Regions from separate parts of the Streptomyces sp. NPDC088116 genome, predicted to be linked through region 2. Evidence: riboswitches for the same ligand, from Rfam matches in the RefSeq annotation. Region 2 holds a riboswitch; each other region holds the start of a gene.
What was found. A riboswitch is a leader RNA that binds a small molecule or an ion and turns the genes downstream of it on or off. The one in region 2 is predicted to bind thiamine pyrophosphate.
Positions count from the first base shown of each region.

Region 1: linked by a shared signal. The riboswitch ahead of ACIOJD_RS00395 (thiamine ABC transporter substrate binding subunit) and the one ahead of thiC (phosphomethylpyrimidine synthase ThiC) in region 2 are both predicted to bind thiamine pyrophosphate.
Region 3: linked by a shared signal. The riboswitch ahead of thiO (glycine oxidase ThiO) and the one ahead of thiC (phosphomethylpyrimidine synthase ThiC) in region 2 are both predicted to bind thiamine pyrophosphate.

Region 1 is NZ_JBIUTF010000001.1:95,420-102,582, forward strand. It holds gene ACIOJD_RS00390 (ABC transporter permease) at 1-823, opposite strand, end outside; gene ACIOJD_RS00395 (thiamine ABC transporter substrate binding subunit) at 913-1,992, opposite strand; TPP riboswitch at 2,099-2,224, opposite strand; gene rlmN (23S rRNA (adenine(2503)-C(2))-methyltransferase RlmN) at 2,304-3,410, opposite strand; gene ACIOJD_RS00405 (histone deacetylase) at 3,584-4,213, opposite strand; gene ACIOJD_RS00410 (phosphatidate cytidylyltransferase) at 4,349-5,416, opposite strand; gene frr (ribosome recycling factor) at 5,416-5,973, opposite strand; gene pyrH (UMP kinase) at 6,140-6,928, opposite strand; gene tsf (translation elongation factor Ts) at 7,086-7,163, opposite strand, start outside.
Region 2 is NZ_JBIUTF010000005.1:381,818-388,980, reverse strand. It holds gene ACIOJD_RS22280 (LacI family DNA-binding transcriptional regulator) at 1-1,006, shown strand, start outside; gene ACIOJD_RS22275 (metallophosphoesterase) at 1,251-2,351, shown strand; gene ACIOJD_RS22270 (hypothetical protein) at 2,498-3,328, shown strand; gene thiC (phosphomethylpyrimidine synthase ThiC) at 3,391-5,214, opposite strand; TPP riboswitch at 5,207-5,351, opposite strand; gene ACIOJD_RS22260 (YibE/F family protein) at 5,432-6,901, shown strand; gene ACIOJD_RS22255 (SsgA family sporulation/cell division regulator) at 7,032-7,163, opposite strand, start outside.
Region 3 is NZ_JBIUTF010000002.1:1,053,711-1,060,873, reverse strand. It holds gene ACIOJD_RS10985 (Rv2175c family DNA-binding protein) at 1-109, opposite strand, end outside; gene ACIOJD_RS10980 (NAD(P)/FAD-dependent oxidoreductase) at 263-1,558, opposite strand; TPP riboswitch at 1,732-1,845, shown strand; gene thiO (glycine oxidase ThiO) at 1,999-3,180, shown strand; gene thiS (sulfur carrier protein ThiS) at 3,204-3,404, shown strand; gene ACIOJD_RS10965 (thiazole synthase) at 3,410-4,204, shown strand; gene pknB (Stk1 family PASTA domain-containing Ser/Thr kinase) at 4,643-6,583, shown strand; gene ACIOJD_RS10955 (deoxyribonuclease IV) at 6,590-7,163, shown strand, end outside.

The DNA of each region.
Region 1 (7,163 bases), on a different contig from region 2:
ACTGGCCGGTGCCCCGCGGCCTGCGCGAGGTCTGCGCGGCGTCGACGAGCTTCAGCGCCGTCTCCCGCCTCCGTACGGTCCACGCGTGCACCGCCAGGATCGCGCCGACCGCCGCGAACTGCACCAGGGTCAGCACGGCGGCGGTGGGCAGGTCGAGCAGCTCCGCGGTCTGCCGGTAGATCTCCACCTCCAGGGTGGAGAAGGCGGGTCCGCCCAGGATCTGCACGACCCCGAAGGAGGTGAAGGTGAAGAGGAAGACCATCAGGGCGGCGGCCGCGACGGCGGGCGCGAGAGCCGGCAGCGTCACCCGCCACCAGGCCGCGAGCCGGCCCGCGCCCAGCACGCGCGCGGCCTCTTCCTGGCGGGGGTCGAGCTGCGACCACAGACCGCCCACGGTCCGTACGACCACGGCGTAGTTGAAGAAGACATGCGCGAGGAGGATCGCCCACACGGTGGTGTCGAGCCGTACGCCCCACAGGTCGTCGAGCAGCCCGCCGCGCCCGAGCAGCGCCAGGAAGGCCGTACCGACGACGACGGTCGGCAGCACGAACGGCACGGTGACCACCGCGCGCAGCACCTGCTTGCCGGGGAAGTCGAAACGTGCGAAGACGTAGGCGGCGGGCAGCGCGATCAGCAGGGTGAGCGCGGTGGAGGCGAGGGCCTGCCAGGTGGTGAACCACAGGACGTCAAGGATGCCGGGACGGCTCAGTACGTCCCCGACCCGGCCGAACCGCCAGCCGCCGCCCGCCTTGAGCCCGCGTCCGACGATCGCGGTCACGGGGTAGGCGAAGAAGACCGCGAAGAACGCGACGGGCACGGCCATGAGGGCGAGCCGCGTCACGTTCCCACGCCCGGCCCGCCCCGCTCGCCTCGACAGCCCCGGCTGCCGCCCGACCGGCGCCTTGGCGTCGGCTACTTCACGACGAGTGAGGACCACGACTGGATCCACCGCTCACGGTTGGCGGCGATCCTGTCGGGCGCCACGGTCTTCGGCTTGTCGACGGTCGCGCCGAACCTGGTGAACAGCTCGGGCAGCGGAACGTCCTCGACCACCGGGTTCACGAACATGTTCAGCGGCATGTCCGCCTGGAACCTCTTACTGATCAGGAAGTCCAGCAGGGCCTTGCCACCGGCCTCGTTCTTCGCGCCGTCCAGCAGCCCGGCGAACTCGGTCTGCCGGAAGCACGTTCCGGTCGACACTCCGGTCGGGGCCTCCTTCGGACGTGGCTTCGCGTAGAGCACCTCGACCGGGGGGCTGGAGGCGTACGAGACGACGAGCGGCCGGTCCGCCTTGGCCTTCCTGCCGCCCGCGGAGCCGGAGAAGCTCTCGTTGTAGGCCTGCTCCCAGCTGTCGACGACCTGGACGCCGTTGGCCTTCAGCTTCTTCCAGTACGCCTGCCAGCCGTCGTCGCCGTACCGCGCGACCGTACCGAGGAGGAAACCGAGGCCCGGTGAGGACGTGGCGGCGTTCTCGGTGACGAGCAGGTTCTTGTACTGGGGCTTGACCAGGTCGTCGAAGGACCGCGGCGGCGCGAGCTTCTTGTCCGCGAAATATTTCTTGTCGTAGTTGACGCAGAGGTCGCCGGTGTCGATCGGGGTGACCCGGTGCTTGTCCTTGTCGAGTTGCGCACCGGCGTCGACCTGGTCGAGGCCCTTCGCCCGGTACGGAGTGAAGAGACCGTTGTCGAGGGCGCGCGAGAGCAGGGTGTTGTCGACGCCGAACAAGACGTCGCCCTGCGGCGAACCCTTGGTCAGGATCTCCTTGTTGAGCGCCGCCCCGGCGTCGCCGCTCTTGAGCACCTTGACCTTGTAGCCGGTCTGCTGGGTGAACGCCTTCAGTACGGAGGGGGAGGCCGCGAACGAGTCATGGCTGACGAGGGTGACGGTCCTGGACCCGGAACCGCTGTCGTCGGACGCCCCAAAACCGCCGGAGCCGCCGCAGGCGGCGAGCGTCGAGACACCGAGCGCGGCGGCCACCGCGCCGACCGCCATCCGTCTGATGCTGGTGGTGCTCACTGATTTCCTCCTGGGATGTCCAGGAGAAGACGCGGCCCTGCCCGGGGTCCGTACGGAACGGGCCGCGGGCAGGGCGCAACAGCTTGAGTGATGACCGAACTTCCTACCCAGAATGACCTGGGCAAGGTTCAGAGGGTCTGCGGCCGCTGCCCGCTCTCACGGACATGTGCCGCACTCTCAGCGCTGTGGCGCTCCCCTGTCGGAAATATGTAATGCGTTCGAACCCAGGGTACATGGAGGGCTTTTTTCGGCCTCTCCCCGTCAGCGTCCCGGCCTTCGGCCCGCCCTCAGCGCTCGGACGCCGCCAGCTGTCCGCACGCTCCGTCGATCTCCTGGCCCCGGGTGTCCCGTACGGTCACCGGCACGCCGTGCGCCGCGATCGCGTCCACGAACGCCTTCTCGTCCTCAGGACGCGAGGCGGTCCACTTCGAGCCGGGCGTCGGGTTGAGCGGGATCAGATTGACGTGCACCCGCTTGCCCTTGAGCAGCCGGCCCAGCCGGTCGCCGCGCCAGGCCTGGTCGTTGATGTCCCGGATCAGGGCGTACTCGATGGAGACCCGGCGGCCGGACTTCTCCGCGTACTCCCAGGCGGCGTCCAGCACTTCCCGGACCTTCCAGCGCGTGTTGACCGGGACCAGCGTGTCGCGCAGCTCGTCGTCGGGCGCGTGCAGGGAGACCGCGAGCCGGCACTTGAACCCCTCGTCCGCGAAGCGCAGCATCGCCGGCACCAGACCGACCGTCGAGACGGTGATCCCTCGCTGCGAGAGGCCCAGGCCGTCGGGCTCGGGGTCGGTGAGCCGGCGGATCGCCCCGACCACCCGGTTGTAGTTGGCGAGCGGCTCGCCCATGCCCATGAAGACGATGTTGGACAGCCGCGAGGTACCGCCCGGGACCTCGCCGTCGCGCAGGGCGCGCATGCTGTCGACGATCTGGTGCACGATCTCGGCGGTGGACAGATTACGGTCCAGACCGGCCTGCCCGGTGGCGCAGAACGGGCAGTTCATCCCGCAGCCCGCCTGGGACGAGATGCACATCGTGACCCGGTCCGGATAGCGCATCAGCACGGACTCGACCAGCGTGCCGTCGTGCAGCCGCCAGAGCGTCTTACGGGTGGCGTCGTCGTCGCACGAGATGTGCCGCACCACCGACATCAGCTCGGGCAGCAGCTCCGTCGCGAGCTTCTGGCGCGCGGCGGCCGGGATGTCGGTCCACTGCTCGGGGTCGTGTGCGTAGCGCGCGAAGTAGTGCTGCGACAGCTGCTTGGCGCGGAACGCCTTCTCGCCGATCGCGGCGACGGCCTCGCGGCGTTCGGCGGGCGTGAGGTCGGCGAGATGGCGCGGGGGCTTCTTGGCTCCGCGGGGCGCGACGAAAGTGAGTTCTCCGGGTACAGGCATGGTCCGTCCAGTGTCGCAGACCCCGCGCGGTGACCAGCTTGGCAGCAGATCCTCAGGGGTCGTCGGTGGTCGTAGGCGGTCGTCATTGGTCATCGTTGGCCCCGTCGGACGGCCCACGGACGGCCCACGGACGGCCCGGCCGACATCGCCGCTCAGAACGAATGAGCTGCGGATCACTCCGTGATCAGGTCCCGGATCGCCTGTTCCGACCAATGTCCGGCGGCCCCCCGCGAGGCGGCGACGTAGGCCGCCACGGCGTCCACGTCCCAGGCCCCCGCATCAAGCAGGCCGGAGGCGAGGAAACGCACGTACGCGCGAGAGGGCGGGACCGGGGCCACCTCGTCCGCTCTCCACGGGGCCGTGAAGGTGAGGACGGGCAGTCCGTCCATCCGCCCTGCGCACACGAGCGTCTCGTACCGTCCGCTCCCCAGCCTTGCCACGCCTGACGTGAGCACCTCGCTGAGATCGAGGTCTTCACCCGGGCTCCTGTACATCTCCTGAGCCGCGATGTCCGCGAACTGCGCCGACGAAACAAGGTGGGCACGGGCACAGACCCGCCCTTCCTGTTCCGGGTCGTAGAAGGCTCGCCCGCCGTGCCAGACCGGCGACTCCGTGGCGAAGTAGAGGGCGCCCCTCAGTTCCACAGGAACGGACCGACTGGGCATACGCGGGTCCCGGCACCCCGGGTACGTCTTGTCGGCACCGGGCGGCTGACCGCCCTTGATGTAGCAGGCAAGCCGGTCGAGGTGCGTGTTGGAGCCGTACGAGGTGTACCAGACACGCTGTGGTGCGGACTCCCTCATGGTTCCTGGCTCGATCGGATGGGCACCGACCATGTGACGCCTCGCTTCCTGGCTCCGCTGCGTACCGAACCTGGATCGTACGGAGGGGGCCCGCCGCCCTGTGGACAACGAACCCCCGCGCGACACATCGGCTGGTCAGGAGCCTACGAAGACCACCAGCAGCAGCCAGACCACCGGAGCCGTGGGCAGCAGGGAGTCCAGCCGGTCCATGATGCCGCCGTGGCCCGGCAGGAGCGTGCCCATGTCCTTGATGCCGAGGTCCCGCTTGATCATGGACTCGCCGAGGTCACCGAGCGTGGCGCTGGCCGCGACCGCGAGGCCGAGCAGCAGTCCCTGCCACCAGGCCCCGTCCTCGATCAGGAATTCCATGCAGAGCGCGCCGGCCACCATCGCGAAGGCGATGGCTCCGCCCAGCCCTTCGCGGGTCTTGCCGGGGCTGATGCGCGGCGCGAGCTTGTGCGTGCCGAAGCGCCAGCCGACCGCGTACGCGCCGGTGTCGCTGACCACCGTCAGCAGGAGGAACATCAGCACCCGCTCCGGACCGTCGTGCGCGGTGAGCATCATCGCGACGAAGGTGGCCAGGAACGGCACGTAGAACGCGGCGAAGACACCGGCGGTGACGTCCTTGAGGTATCCCTCGGGTGGTTCCGTCATCCGCCAGATCAGCACCGCGAGCGCGGTGAGGGCCATCGCGACCCAGGCGCCCTCCGCGCCCCGCGCGTATCCGGCGACGACCATCGCGGCCCCGCCGACGGCCAGCGGCACGAGCGGGGCCTTGATGCCCTTCTTCTCGTAGAGCCGCGAGGTCAGCTCCCACAGTCCGATCACCACGGCGACCGCTATGACACCGATGAACACGGCCTTGACGATGAAGAGCGAAGCCGCGACCACCGCGCCGAGACCCACCCCGACCCCTATGGCCGCGGGCAGGTCACGGCCGGCCCGCTTCTTCGGCGGGGGTGGCGGAGGGGCGGCCATGGGCTCCTGCGGAGTCTCGTCGCGGGACAGGGGGCCGCCCGGCCGAGCAGCCCCCCGGTCGTCGTCCTGGTCCCCGCCGTCGGCGGGTCCGTCGGGCACGATGGGCATGGGGCGAGTCTGCTGTGCGGCATGCCCATCGTAGGCAGGACCCGCCGGGGCAGCCCCCTGGTCGTACGGTCCCCAGTAACCGGCTGTCGGCGGGGCCGCCCGGGAAGAGTCGTTCATCAGACCTCGAGCAGCTCGGCTTCCTTGTGCTTGAGCAGCTCGTCGACCTGCGCGACATACTTCGCGGTGGTGTCGTCGAGCTCCTTCTCCGCGCGGCGGCCCTCGTCCTCGCCGACCTCGCCGTCCTTGACCAGCTTGTCGATGGTCTCCTTGGCCTTGCGGCGGACGGCGCGGATCGAGATCTTCGAGTCCTCGGCCTTGGTCTTGGCGACCTTGATGAACTCCTTGCGGCGGTCCTGGGTCAGCTCCGGGAAAACCACCCGGATGATGTTGCCGTCGTTGCTCGGGTTGACGCCGAGGTCGGAGTCCCGGATGGCCTGTTCGATATTGCGCAGCGCGCTCTTGTCGAACGGGGTCACCACGGCCATCCGCGCCTCGGGCACGGAGAACGACGCCAGCTGGTTGATCGGGGTCAGGGCTCCGTAGTAGTCCGCCACGATCTTGTTGAACATCGCCGGGTGCGCGCGTCCGGTACGGATCGCGGCGAAGTCGTCTTTGGCGACCAGGACGGCCTTCTCCATCTTCTCCTCGGCCTCGAGGAGGGTCTCTTCGATCACCACTTGCTCCTGCGTGTCTTGAGTGGGCCCGGCGTGCTCATAGGCCGGCGGATCCTGCGTCGCGTCTTCTCCTGCACGGTGTCCGACCGGCAGGCCTTTGTCCATCCCCGTACGGGGCCACCCCGGATCGGTTCCGGGGGCACCGGATCAGTCCGGGATCACCGGATCAGTTCCGGGTGCCCTGGTCGCTCACGAGCGTGCCGATCTTCTCACCATTGACCGCGCGGGCGATATTGCCCTCGGTCAGCAATTCGAAGACGAGGATCGGCAGCTTGTTGTCCTGGCACAGCGTGATGGCGGTCATGTCGGCGACGCGCAGGTCGCGGCCGATCACCTCGCTGTACTCCAGAGCGTCGAACTTGACCGCTTCGGGGTTGGTCTTGGGGTCGGAGTCGTAGACCCCGTCCACACCGTTCTTCCCCATCAGCAGGACCTCGGCGTCGATCTCCAGGGCACGCTGGGCGGCGGTGGTGTCGGTGGAGAAGTACGGCATGCCCATGCCGGCGCCGAAGATGACGACGCGGCCCTTCTCCAGGTGGCGCACGGCGCGCAGCGGGATGTAGGGCTCCGCGACCTGGCCCATGGTGATGGCGGTCTGGACGCGGGAGTCGATGCCTTCCTTCTCCAGGAAGTCCTGGAGGGCCAGGCAGTTCATGACCGTACCGAGCATGCCCATGTAGTCGGAGCGCGCCCGGTCCATGCCGCGCTGCTGGAGTTCGGCGCCGCGGAAGAAGTTGCCGCCGCCGATCACGACCGCGATCTGGGCGCCGTCCCGGACGACGGCGGCGATCTCGCGGGCGATGGCGTGGACGACGTCGGGGTCGACTCCGAGCGCGCCCCGGCCGGCGAACGCCTCACCGGACAGCTTCAGCATGACGCGACCGTGCTTCTTGGCGTCGTCGGCCCGCAGGTCGACGGGCTTCCTGCCGTCGTCGCTTGTATCGGCCTGTTCCATGGAGATCTCCTCGTGCACATACGAAGAAGGCCATTGCCGGGGGTCCTTGCGGTTCCCAGTGCGGCAATGGCCTCCTCGTCAGATCTGCGATCGCCCGGCGCGTACGCGGACGACTGCGTCAGACCCTATCGGGGTCTTTGGTTGATCGCGTACGGACTCAGACGCCGACCTTGATGCGCGCGAAGCGCGTCAGGGCGACACCAGCCTCGTCCAGGACCTTCTGGACGGACTTCTT
Region 2 (7,163 bases):
CATCACGACTGTCTCGGACGCGCTCAACGGCAAGGGCCGGTTACCCGACGCCACCCGACGCCATGTCCGAGAAGTCGCAGAGCGCCTCGGCTACCGGCCTTCGGCCGCGGCCCGAACCCTCCGTACCGGCAAATCGGGCCTGATCGGCCTGACCGTGACGACGTACGGGGATGAACCTTTCACCTTCACCGAGTTCGCCTACTTCGCCGAGATGGCCAGGGCCGCGACCTCCGCCGCGCTCGCCCGCGGCTACGCCCTCGTCATCCTCCCCGCCACATCCCGCCATGACGTCTGGTCGAACGTCGCCCTCGACGGCACCGTCGTCATCGACCCCTCCGACCACGATCCGGTGGTCACCGAACTCGTCCGCCAGGGCCTTCCCGTCGTCTCCGACGGCCGGCCCGCGGGCACCCTCCCCGTCACCGCCTGGGTCGACAACGACCACGAGGAAGCCGTCCTCGGCCTCCTCGACCATCTCGCCGACGCCGGAGCCCGCCGTATCGGCCTCCTCACCGGCACCACCACGGACACCTACACCCGGCTCTCCACCACCGCGTATCTACAGTGGTGCGAGCGCGTCGGCCAGGACCCGGTCTACGAGTCCTACCCCGCTCACGACCCGTGCGCCGGGGCCGTCGCCGCCGACCGGCTACTGGCCCGCCCCGACCGCCCCGACGCCGTCTACGGGCTCTTCGACCCCAACGGCACCGATCTGCTCGCCGCCGCCCGGCGGTACGGGCTGCGCGTACCCGAGGACCTGCTGCTGGTCTGCTGCAGCGAGTCCACCGTGTACGCCTCCACCGAACCGCCCATCACGACACTCTCGCTCAAACCACGCCGTATCGGCACCGCCGTCATCCAGCTCCTCATCGACGCCATCGAAGGTCTCGACACCGGTCGGCCGGTCGAGCAGGTCATACCGACCGAACTGATCGTCCGGACCTCGTCACAAAGGCGTCCGCCACGCACCACGGTGAGCGCGCCCCGGTCCCCCACGGGCGATTGACCGAGTCACCCAGGGGATCTCCGAAGGACCAGACCATTCGCATATCGGATGACCCATGCGAAAACGGTCGTAGATCCGGCGGTGCAATCGGATTCACCACCCCTGGTGCGTCACAGAGGGCGAGCGGCATTCCTATGATGGGCGCACGACACCACGGACCTTGTCTTATCGCCGGTGGGCTCACCCCCACCGGACCGGCGAGGGCCGAGAGGTGTACGGCGGCACGACGGTGGTGGAGGGGTCGATGACACAGGGGGCCGGCCAGGGACCTGTGGTGCGTACGGCGACGTTGCGCGACTTCCGCGTACCGCCTTACGCCCAGGTTCCCGTGCAGTCAGGAGAGCCCGGGGAGACGGGCCCCGTTGCCGGTGGCCCGTCGGGGCATCCCGGCAACGCGGTCCCGAACAACGAGCCGCCGGAGGGCTACACGCCCACCGCACGCGATCTGCCGGTGATCAACCGCGGGGACACGCTCCAAGTGCCCGTGGCCGCCGCCGAGACGAGCGGGCCCGACGGTCACGGCCCGCTCTATGTCGTCGGCGACGTACACGGCTACCTCGCCGAGCTCGTCGCCGCGCTGTCCGAGCAGAACCTCATCGACGCGGACGGCCACTGGGCGGCGGGCAACGCCCGTCTCTGGTTCCTCGGCGACTTCACCGACCGCGGCCCCGACGGCATCGGCGTCATCGACCTCGTCATGCGGCTCTCCGCCGAGGCGGCCGCCGCCGGCGGCTACTGCAAGGCCCTGATGGGCAATCACGAACTGCTGCTCATCGGCGCGAAGCGGTTCGGCGACACCCACGTCAACTCCGGTGCGGGTACCGCCACCTTCCAGGCCGCGTGGCTCCTCAACGGCGGCCAGCGCACCGACATGGAGCGCCTCCAGGATGTCCATCTCCAGTGGATGTCCCGGCTCGACGCGGTCGTCGAGCAGGACGGGCATCTGCTGATGCACTCCGACACCACGGCTTATCTGGACTACGGATCCACCATCGAGGACGTGAACGAGACCGTTCATCAAATCCTCACCCGCAATGACGCCGACGAATGCTGGGATTTGTTCCGCAAGCTCACCAAACGCTTCGCGTTCCGTGACGAGGGCGGCCCGCAGGCCGTTCAGGAACTGCTCTCCCGGTACGGCGGCCACCGGGTCGTCCACGGCCACAGTCCGATTCCCTATCTCCTCGGCGAAGTCGGCACAGAAGACGCGTCGGACGACGAAGACGACTCGGGCCCGGCGGTGGAAGGGCCGCACGTATATGCCGACGGACTTGCCATCGCCATGGACGGTGGCGTCACGATGGCGGGAAAGCTGCTGGTGGTACAGCTTCCGCTGGACAACTGAATCCACGCGGACGTGTGATTTACGCAAACCCCCTGTCACGTCGAGCCGAAACAGCTCTACCATCGGCTTATCCGTAGCAGGCTCTCCTCCGTTTCCGCCAACTGCCCGTTCCACACGGGCGAGTCGGCCTTACGGAGTATCGGGGGATGCATATGAACAGCGCTCCGCACCTGCTGAGCGAGGATCGCGCGGATTTCGAGCGGATCCTCGACGACGCACTACGCAACGCGCATGACCGTCCCGACCTCGCCGAGGTCGGGAAGCGGCTCAACGCCGAGCAACTGCGCACCATGGCCCTGAACGCCACGGCGCTGATCAGCACGGCCGCCGCCGCCGAGTACGAGCATTACGCGACGATTCGCGAGGAATCCCGCTCACCGGCCTCCGCCGCCTCAGTCCGCGATTCCGTCCTGGAGCCGGACAAGAGCGAAGGGACGGGATCCGGCGCGGGGTTCGCAGCCGTCATCACCGTGCTGGTGCCGGTTCTCGGAGGTACCGCGGCGGCGATCTTCCTGCTCGTCGGCTACCTCCTCAAAGCACTGGATCCGGCGCCCGCCTTCGCCAACAGCATGCTGGCCGTCGGCTGGTTCTTCGGTGCCATCACCGTGGTAGGCATCCTGGCCGCCGCGGTCGGCCTGCTGATCACGGCCCTGCGCAACGGAGCGACCCAGCTCCCGGCCGAGGAACCGGGTGGCGGGGAACTGCCGGACGAGGTGGGCCGGGCACGAGAAGCCTGGCGCCACGCCCTGCTGGAGCGGGGCATCCTGCCCTTCCTCCGGGCCGCCCTGGCCGACCCCAGCTCCGACCCGGCCGCCCCGGGGCCGCCCCGCTCGGTGAAGAGCCTCCCCACGATCGGCTACAGCCGCCCGAACTACTCCAGCCCCGGCGAGGGCTCCACCGCCGGCCGGCGCCCGACGTTCTCCAGCCCGGACTTCACCAGCCCCGACTTCGGCGGGCCGGAGCACAAGCCGGAGTAGCTCCGGCCCGTGCCCCGGTCCCTGGCGGCTCCCAGCCGCTCCGCGGTGCCCCGCTGCCGCGCTCAGTCGGCCAGGGGGAGGTACACGCGGTTGCCGCTCGCCGCGAACTCCTTGGACTTCTCCAGCATCCCTGCCTCCACTTCCTCGGCCGAAGCAGAGGTTGCCAGGTCAGGAGCGAACTGCTCCGTGATGCTCCTGCTGATTTTCATCGAGCAGAACTTGGGCCCGCACATCGAGCAGAAGTGCGCGGTCTTCGCCGGTTCAGCCGGCAGGGTCTCGTCGTGGAACTCCCGCGCCGTGTCCGGATCGAGAGCCAGATTGAACTGGTCCTCCCAGCGGAACTCGAACCGCGCGTCCGAGAGTGCGTCGTCCCAGTCCTGTGCCCCCGGGTGCCCCTTGGCGAGGTCCGCCGCATGAGCCGCGATCTTGTAGGTGATGACACCCGTCTTGACGTCGTCGCGGTCCGGCAGGCCGAGGTGTTCCTTGGGCGTGACGTAGCAGAGCATCGCCGTGCCCCACCACGCGATCATCGCTGCCCCGATGCCGGAGGTGATGTGGTCGTACGCCGGAGCCACATCCGTCGTCAGCGGGCCGAGTGTGTAGAACGGCGCCTCCTCGCAGATCTCCTGCTGAAGGTCGATGTTCTCCTTGATCTTGTGCATCGGGACATGTCCCGGGCCTTCGATCATCGTCTGTACACCCAGCCGCTTGGCCGTCGAGTTCAGTTCCCCCAGTGTGCGCAGCTCGGCGAACTGCGCCTCGTCGTTGGCGTCCGCGATGGATCCCGGCCGCAGGCCGTCACCCAGGGAGTACGTCACGTCGTACGCCGCGAGGATCTCGCACAGCTCCTCGAAGTTCTCGTACAGGAACGACTCCTTGTGGTGCGCGAGGCACCACGCGGCCATGATCGAGCCGCCGCGCGAGACGATGCCCGTTTTACGGCGGGCCGTCAGCGGCACGTACCGCAGCAGCACACCGGCGTGGACCGTCATGTAGTCGACGCCCTGCTCGGCCTGCTCGATGACCGTGTCCTTGTAGATGTCCCAGGTCAGCTCCTCGGCCTTGCCGTCGACCTTTTCGAGCGCCTGGTAGAGGGGCACGGTGCCGATGGGCACGGGGGAGTTGCGCAGCACCCACTCGCGGGTGGTGTGGATATTGCGGCCGGTGGAGAGGTCCATGACCGTGTCGGCGCCCCAGCGGGTCGCCCATGTCATCTTCTCCACCTCCTCCTCGATGGAGGACGTGACGGCCGAGTTGCCGATGTTGGCGTTGACCTTCACCAGGAATCGCTTGCCGATGATCATCGGCTCGATCTCCGGGTGGTTGACATTGGCCGGCAGTACGGCGCGGCCTGCGGCGATCTCCTCGCGGACGACCTCCGGGGACACGTTCTCCCGGATCGCGACGTATTCCATCTCGGAGGTGATCTCGCCGCGGCGGGCATACGTGAGCTGGGTCACCGCCTGCCCGTTCCGGCTCCGGCGCGGCCGGCGCTGCCGGCCGGGAAAGACCGCGTCCAGACCCCGCAGATCGGCCGCTCCGCTCCGGGGAAGTCCCCCGCGTGACGGCGTGTGCTTGAGCCCGTCGTCCTCCGGGCGGGCCGGGCGGCCCGCGTATTCCTCGGTGTCCCCACGCCCGATGATCCAGTTCTCCCGCAGCGGCTCGAGGCCGTGGCGTACGTCGGTGTCGACGGTGGGGTCGGTGTACGGGCCGGACGTGTCGTACAGCGTCACGTCCCTCCCGTTGGTGAGGTGCACCTGGCGGACCGGCACATGAAGATCCGGGCGTGAACCCTCGATGTATCCCTTGTGCCAGCCGATGGGCTTTCCGGCCTCGCTCGGAGTCTCCGAGCCGGAGGCAGGCGTGTGTGTGTCCTGATGGGTCATAAGACCTACTCCCTACGCCGGCATTACCCGGTAACAGGTTCAGCGGTCGGCGCAGCGCAGGGGTCCAGGAGATGCTCCCGGGCCTACACAGTCAGCGCCCTCTCAGCCCGGTGCTCCGAGCTCCCGCGTGTGCAAAGGTGCCCCCACGCTAGCGTCATTTCTGGCGTGCTGAACAGAGGGGGCACTGTTCGCTGAGCTTTCTTGCGATGATCGGTCGGTGACCCCACCACAGCAGTCCCACGATCCGCATGGCCACTCGCACAGCCATGGACCCGCCGCTCCGGTCTCCCAGCACCTTCGCAAAGTCATCGCGGCGGTCCTGATTCCCTTCGCGGCCGCCGTGGTGGTCGGGCTCGCCGTGCTCTGGCCCGGTGGTGCGCCGTCGCACGAGCGCACCGGTGTCGGCTTCGACCGGCAGACGGAGCAGGGAAGGGTGGTGCAGCTCGAACAGATCGACTGCAAGGACGTGAACGCCGCCCAGGTGCCGTCGACCGGTGACACCTCGACGCCTCAGGGGCGTGGGGCACAGCAGGCGGAGACCGGGAGGTGCAAGAAGGCGACGATCGAGGTCACGACCGGCAAGGACAAGGGACGGACCTTCCTCGAGGTCGTCCAGCCGGACGCGCCTCGGCAGTTTCACGTGAAACAAGGCGTTGTGGTGGCCTACGCCCCCGACGCTCCCCGTGATCTTCAGTACTCCGTGACGGATGTGAACCGTAAGTTCCCCATGGCCCTGCTGGCCGGGATCTTCGCACTCGCGGTCGTCGTGGTGGGACGGATGCGCGGTGTCATGGCGCTCGTCGCCCTCTCCGTCTCGTTCGCGGTGCTGACTCTGTTCATCCTGCCCGCGATTCTGCAGGGTTCGAATCCGTTGATCGTGGCGGTGATCGGGGCCAGCGCGATCATGCTGATCGCGCTCTATATGTGCCACGGTCTGACAGCTCGTACCTCCGTCGCGGTCCTCGGCACACTGATCTCGTTGCTGCTGATCGGACTGCTGGGGTCGCTTTTCATCGGCTGGGCGAGTCTGAGCGGCAACACCGATGACAACACCGGCCTGATTCACGGCCTCTATCCCGAGATCGACATGAGCGGCCTGTTGCTGGCGGGAGTCATCATCGGCTCGCTCGGCGTCCTCGACGACGTGACGGTGACACAGACCTCGGCGGTCTGGGAACTGCGCCAGGCGGACCCGTCGATGGGCCCGCGCGCCCTCTACCGGGCGGCCATCCGGATCGGCCGGGACCACATCGCCTCAGTGGTGAATACGCTCGTCCTCGCCTACGCGGGTGCGGCGCTGCCACTGCTGCTGCTCTTCTCGATCGCACAGTCGAGCATGGGCACGGTCGCCAACAGCGAGCTGGTGGCGGAAGAGATCGTCCGAACACTGGTGGGCTCGATCGGCCTGGTCGCTTCGGTGCCGGTGACCACGGCACTGGCGGCGCTGGTGGTCTCCGCCGACCGCTCGGCGCCGGGAAGTCCGGCCCCGGCCCTGCCGTCCCCCGGCCCGGAGTCGGCGGGCCCCGGGAACGCGGCACAGGGGACCGCGGGGCAGGGGGCCGCACGACCCGTGCCGGCTGCGACACCGGGACCGAGGTCGGCGGAGCCGGAGACGGTCTCCTCGTCGTCGACGCAGAACACATCGGTACGTGGGCTCGGCGGCAGCGGTCGACGCCGTAAGAAGTAGCCCGCACGTCCCGGCGGCCCACGGGCGGAAGGCTCGTGTCGCCCCGGGACCGGTCTGGGGGACATGCGGACGGGCCCGAACGGTATGCACCGTCCGGGCCCGTCCGCTTTCTCATTTCAGTTTTCTCGTTTCAGCCGGCGTTCTCCTCGGCGAGGATGCGACCGAGTTCCTCCTCCAGGTTTCCCTCGAAGTCTCCGAGGGTGCGCTCCTGACCGAGCGGGACCAGTCGGTCCGTACGGTCGAGGAAGGCCACAAGCGGCGC
Region 3 (7,163 bases), on a different contig from region 2:
TCACCAGCTGCCGCACACGCGTCACCTCGACATCGAGCATTTCCGCGATGTCGGGCAGGTGAAGCCAGGCGGGGACGAGAGCATCGATCTTTGCGTCAATCTCGGTCACAGGACAAGCCTGCCATCTAGGACTGACAGACGGTACCCGAGGCACCCCGGACGTGGCCGTCCTGCGCCGAGAGCGTGGTGGGTCACCGCATGTGATGGGTCACCGCGTGTGGTGAGCCCATCGCAGTCGCTCACCGTCACCGTCACCGAACGGTCAGACAACAGCCTTCCGCAGCGGCACCGCCGGATCCGCGGCCCGTTCCCGGTCCAGCCGCGCGCCCGTGTCGATCAGTTTGCGGCCCTGCGCGAGGTCCCTGGGCCTGCCCACCGCCAGCAGTCCCACCAGCACCTCTCCGCGCAGCCACACCACCGACCAGGCCGCCCCCGCCGGATCGCCGCGCCACACCAGTGTGTCGGCGAACTCGTGATGGCCCGCGTACTGCACGAAGCGGCCGAACTGCTCGGACCAGAAGTACGGCACCGGGTCGTAGACCTGCTCGGTCTCGCCGATCACCTGGGCGGCGACCGTACGCGGGCCCTGGAGCGCGTTGTCCCAGTGGTGTACCAGCAGCCGCTCGCCGTAGCGGGTGGACGGGAAGGAGGCGCAGTCGCCCACCGCGTACACCTCGGGCAGCGAGGTCCGCAGCCGTTCGTCCGCCGTGACCGAACCGTCCGGGCCGAGGGCGATGCCCGAGCCGGCGAGCCAGCCTGTCGCGGGCCGTGCCCCGATGCCGACGACCACCGCGTCGGCCGGCAGCTGCCGGCCGTCCGCGAGGACGACCGTGCCGGGTTCGACGCCCGCCACGCGCGCGTGCGTCAGCAGTTCCGCCCCGCTCTCGGCGTACCAGTCGGCCATGGGCGCGGCGACCTCGGCGGGCAGGGCGCCCGCGAACGGCGCGTCCGCCGCCTCCACCACCGTCACGACACAACCCGCCGTACGGGCGGCCGTCGCGAACTCGGCGCCGATCCACCCCGCTCCCACGACCACGATCTCCTGCCGCTGCTCCAGGATGGGGCGCAGCCGTTCCGCGTCGTCCAGTGTGCGCAGCAGGTGGACGTGGGCGAGGTCCTCGGTGCCGGGCAGCGGAACCGGCTCGGCTCCGGTGGCGATGACCAGGATGTCGTACGGAACGGGACCGGCGGGGGTGTCGAGTTCCCGCGCGGACGCCCGCAGCCCGGTCACTTCCAGCCCCAGCCGCAGGTCGACGGTGAGCCCCTCGAAGTCGATGTCGAAGGCCGAGCCGGCCGCCTGTCCGAGCAGCACCGCCTTGGAGAGCGGCGGCCGGTCGTAGGGCGGGTGCGGTTCGGCGCCGATCAGGGTGACCGGGCCGCCGTAGCCCTTCTCCCGCAGGGCCACCGCGGTCTGTACGCCGGCCATGCCCGCGCCGACGATCACCACGCGCGGCTGTTCCGTCCGCCGCGGGCTCTGCTCCTGCCCCTGGCTGTGGCTCTGGCCCTGGCCCTGGTCCTGGCCCTGATCTTGATCCGTCCGCATCCGCTGCTCGCTCACCCGATCACCTTAGACAGCTGATGATTCGTCAGGAAAGGAGCCGCTCGTCCAGCCCGGCGCGGATGCCTGCGAGAGCGGCGACGACGGAGCCCTGGGGCGTGTCCGCCCGGCGAACGGGCCTCGGCCAACGCTCCCCTGCTGCGCCCGGGGACAGGGCGTTAGTCTGGCCGTTGACACTACCTCGCGGGAGTCCGGGCGCACCGGGCTGAGAGGGAGGCTGAGGCGGCCTCCGACCGTACGAACCTGATCCGGGTCATGCCGGCGAAGGGAGGGGCTGGACGCCCATGCAGTCATCTCACGCATCTCATACGACCGGTCAGCCCGGTCAGTCCGAACGGTCCGGTCAGTCCGAACGGTCCGGTCAGTCCGAACGGTCCGGTCAGTCCGAACGGTCCGGTCGAGAAGCCCGTACGGGCAGTACGAGCACGGGGTCGGACGTACTGGACGTACTCGTCATCGGCGGCGGGATCATCGGCCTGGTCACCGCCTGGCGGGCGGCACAGCGCGGACTGCATACCGCCGTCGCCGACCCCGAGCCCGGTGGCGGGGCCGCGCGGGTCGCGGCCGGCATGCTCGCCGCCGTCACCGAACTCCACTACGGCGAACAGACATTGCTCGGGCTCAATCTCGCCTCCGCCGAGCGCTACCCCGGCTTTGTCGCGGAGCTGGAGGAGGCCAGTGGCCAGGACACCGGCTACCGCGCCTGCGGCACCCTGGCCGTCGCCCTCGACACCGACGACCGCGCCCAGCTGCGCGAGCTGCACGCCCTCCAGCAGCGCTCGGGGCTCGCCTCGGAGTGGCTCACGGGCCGTGAGTGCCGGCGCCTGGAACCGATGCTCGCGCCGGGCGTGCGCGGGGGCCTGCGCGTGGACGGCGACCACCAGATCGACCCACGACGGCTGGCATCGGCCCTGCTGACCGCGTGCGAGCGGGCCGGGGTGGTCTTCCACCGCGCCTGGGCCGACCGCCTCTCCGTCGTACGGGAACGGGCCACCGGTGCCGTCCTCTCCGACGGCCGTACGCTCACCGCCGACCAGGTAGTGCTGGCGGGCGGCAGCCTCAGCGGCAGGCTCTCGGGCGTACCGGACAACATCACGCCGCCGGTACGGCCCGTCAAGGGCCAGGTCCTGCGGCTGACCGTCCCCCGCCCGTACGCGCCCTTCCTGTCCCGGACGGTACGGGCGGTGGTGCGCGGCAGCCACATCTACCTCGTCCCGCGCGCCAACGGCGAGCTGGTCATCGGCGCCACCAGCGAAGATCTCGGCTGGGACAGCACGGTCACCGCGGGCGGGGTGTACGAGCTGCTGCGCGACGCCCACGAACTGGTCCCCGGCATCACCGAGCTGCCGCTCACCGAGACCCTCGCCGGGCTGCGCCCCGGGTCGCCGGACAACGCACCGCTGCTCGGGCCCACCGCGCTGCCGGGACTGCACCTGGCCACCGGCCACTTCCGTAACGGCGTCCTTCTCACGCCCGTCACCGGCGACGCGATGGCCGACGCACTGACCACGGGCGAACTGCCGGACGAGGCCCGGCCGTTCACGCCCCGCCGTTTCTCCCCCGACTCCTACTCCGCGGCCTCCGTCCCCGCCGCCTCCGTACATCAGGAGAAGCCCTCATGACCGGTATCAACGTCAACGCCTCCGTGAACGTCTTCGTGAACGGCGAACCCCGCGAACTGGCCGCGGCCACCACACTGGACCTCGTGGTCGCGGCCCTCACTCCCGCGCCGTCGGGCATCGCCGCCGCCGTCAACGAGACGGTGGTCCCGCGCACCCGGTGGTCCGGCACGCGGCTCGGCGAGGGCGACCGCGTGGAAGTCCTCACCGCTGTCCAGGGAGGCTGAGCCCCATGGCGGACGACCAGCTCACCATCGGTTCCACCACCTTCGCCTCACGGTTGATCATGGGGACGGGCGGGGCGCCCAGCCTCGACGTACTGGAACGCTCTCTGATCGCCTCCGGCACCGAACTCACCACGGTCGCGATGCGCCGCCTGGACCCCACGGTCCAGGGCTCCGTCCTGTCCGTGCTCGACTCCCTCGGCATCCGCGCCCTGCCCAACACCGCCGGCTGCCACACCGCCGGGGAGGCGGTGCTCACCGCCCGCCTCGCACGCGAAGCGCTCGGCACGGACTGGGTGAAACTGGAGGTCGTCGCGGACGAGCGCACCCTGCTCCCCGACCCGATCGAACTGCTCGACGCGGCCGAGACCCTGGTCGACGACGGCTTCACCGTGCTGCCGTACACCAACGACGATCCGGTACTCGCCCGGAAACTGGAGGATGTCGGCTGCGCCGCGATCATGCCGCTGGGCTCGCCCATCGGCTCCGGGCTCGGCATCCGCAACCCGCACAACTTCCAGCTGATCGTCGAGCACGCGCGCGTCCCGGTGATCCTCGACGCGGGCGCGGGCACCGCGTCGGACGCGGCGCTGGCGATGGAGCTGGGCTGCGCGGCGGTGATGCTGGCGTCGGCGGTCACCCGCGCGCAGGAACCGGTGCTGATGGCCGAGGCGATGCGGTACGCGGTGGAGGCGGGGCGGCTGGCGCGGAGGGCTGGGCGGATTCCCCGGCGGCACTTCGCCACGGCGTCGTCGCCTGCGGAGGGGGTGGCGGTGCTGGACCCGGAGCGGCCGTTCTTCTGACGGGGAGGTGTCGCCGTCCCGTGCGGTGTGCCGTCCGGCGGGATGCGGGGGCGGTGTGTGCCATGGGTGGTGCGGGGCGGTGTGTGCCGTCCGGCGGGATGCGGGGGCGGTGTGTGCCATCGGTGGTGCGGGGCGGTGTGTGCCATCGGTGGTGCGGGGGCGGTGGCCTCCGGAGGCGCATGTCCGGACTGCGTGATGTACGGCGCGTGCGGATTTGATTGTTGGGTGCGGGCCGGTGTGCGCCACACATCACGCTTTACGTCCGGACACGTCACCTCCTGCGACCCCGCCCCCCTCCCGCCGGTCGCCCGCCTGCGGGCCGCCTCGTATGGGCGAGTGAGCCGAAGGGGCGCCACCGTCGTGAGGGAGCGCGGGCAGATTTGTGAGGTACGACCCGGGGCTGCGGGAGCGTCGCCCCTGGCTCGTAGACTCACCTGCGTGGATACGACCCTCAATGACCCCATCGTCGGGCAGGTGCTCGACGGCCGCTACCGCGTCGACGCGCGCATCGCTGTCGGCGGTATGGCCACGGTCTACCGGGCCGTCGACACCCGGCTGGACCGCGTTCTGGCCCTCAAGGTGATGCACCCGGCGCTCGCCGCCGATGTCTCGTTCGTGGAGCGTTTCATCCGGGAGGCCAAGTCGGTGGCGCGGCTGTCGCACCCCAATGTGGTCGCGGTGTTCGACCAGGGTGCGGAGGGGGCGTATGTCTATCTGGCGATGGAGTACGTCGCCGGGTGCACGCTCCGCGATGTGCTGCGGGATCGTGGTGCGCTCCAGCCGCGGGCCGCGCTGGACATCCTGGAGCCGGTGCTCGCGGCGCTCGGCTCCGCGCATCGTGCCGGGTTCGTCCACCGGGACATGAAGCCCGAGAACGTGCTGATAGGGGACGACGGCCGGGTGAAGGTCGCCGATTTCGGTCTCGTACGGACCGTGGGCGATGTCACCAACACCACCGGGACCGTCCTCGGCACGGTGCCGTATCTCGCGCCGGAGCAGATCGAGTACGGCGAGTCCGACACGCGGGTCGATGTGTATGCCTGCGGTGTCGTGCTGCACGAGATGCTGACCGGCGCCAAGCCGCACGGCGGGGACACGCCCGCCCAGGTTCTCTACCGGCATCTGAACGAGGACGTGCCGGCGCCGTCGGCCGCCGTTCCCGGGCTCGCCGTCGAGTTGGACGAGCTGGTCGCGGCGGCCACCGCCCGTGACCCCGATGTACGTCCGCACGACGCGGTGGCGCTGCTCGCCCTGGTCCGTGAGACCCGTGCCGCGCTGAGTGACGCGCAGTTGGACGCCATACCGCCGCAGGCCAAGCCGGAGGCGGAGGAGGGTGCGGCTGCCGACGGCCGTACGACGGTGATCCCGCGCATCCTTCCCGCCGAGGACGTGCCGGAGGAAGCGCGGGTCCAGCACACCTCACGGTTGGAGATGGCGCCCGCGGACCGCACGCCTCCGGACAGGCGGAGTCGGCCGCGGCGCCGCGTGGGAATGCCCCGCCGTGGCGTCCTCGCGACGATCGTCGCCGTGCTGCTCGTGCTCGGTGTGGGGACGGGGGTCTGGTACATCAACTCCGGGCAGTTCACCCATGTCCCCTCGCTGCTCGGCCAGAGCGAGCAGGAGGCCAGGAAGCGGCTCTCGGACGAGGGGCTCGACGTCAAGATCGGCAAGGACTTCAGCGACTCCTTCGAGCGCGGCACGGTCATGCGCAGCGATCCCGCTCCACGCGCGCGGATCCGGGGCAACGGCACGGTGACCATCGTGATCTCGCGTGGCCCGAAGATCGTCAAGGTCCCCGATCTGGAGAGCATGCCCCTGGCCGAGGCCAGGCGGACGCTGAAGAAGGCCGGGCTGGCCCCGGGAGTGGTCAACCGGTCGTTCGACGACAACATCGCGCAGGGGTCCGTGATCCGTTCGTCCCCCGCGTCCGGGACCGAGGTGCGGCCCGATTCCGGTGTCGCGCTGGTGGTGAGCAAGGGCAGCCCGGTCGAGGTCCCCGGTGTGACCGGGGAGAGCGCGGACGACGCCGCCGCCGCGCTCAAGGAGGAAGGGCTCAAGGTCAAGATCGCCTCGGTGCGGGTGAACTCCCCCGTGGACGCGGGCTCCGTCGCCAGGCAGTCCCCCGCCGAGGGCTCTGAGCTGTCCCGTGGAGAGACCGTCACCCTGACCGTTTCCAAGGGCCCGCGAATGATCTCCGTACCGGATGTCACCGGGCAGAAGACCGACGAGGCCAGGAAACAGCTGGAGGCTGCGGGCTTCGAGGTCAAGGTCGAGCGCGGCTTCCCCTTCCTGAACGACTCGGTGGACGAGCAGTCCGTCAAGGGCGGCGACAAGGCCGCCGAGGGCAGCACCATCACCATCAAGACCAAGGGGATCTAGTCAGCCATGCGCAACCCTGTCGGCGGCCATGTCCCGGTGGCTGGTGGCCTTGCCACGACCGGTCTGCCCTACGCGCATGAGCTGGGCGCCGAGACCGTCCAGGTCTTCGCGGCCAATCCGCGTGGCTGGGCGACACCTGCCGGGAATCCGGCGCAGGACGAGAAATTCCGCGCCGAGTGCGCGGCCGAGCGGATCACGGCGTACGTGCACGCTCCGTACCTGATCAACTTCGGCTCGCACACCGAGGCGACGGCCGAGAAGTCCGTGGAGTCCCTGCGGCACAGCCTGCGCCGGGGCCGGGAGATCGGCGCGCTGGGTGTGGTCGTGCATACGGGGTCGGCGACCGGGGGCCGCACCCGCGAGGTGGCACTCGCGCAGGTACGGGAGCGGATGCTGCCGCTCCTCGACGAACTGACCCATGACGACGACCCGTTCCTGCTCCTGGAGTCGACCGCCGGGCAGGGGTTCTCACTCTGCTCCATGACCTGGGACTTCGGGCCGTATTTCGAGGCGCTCGACTCGCATCCCAAGCTGGGCGTGTGCCTGGACACCTGTCACATCTTCGCGGCCGGGCACGATC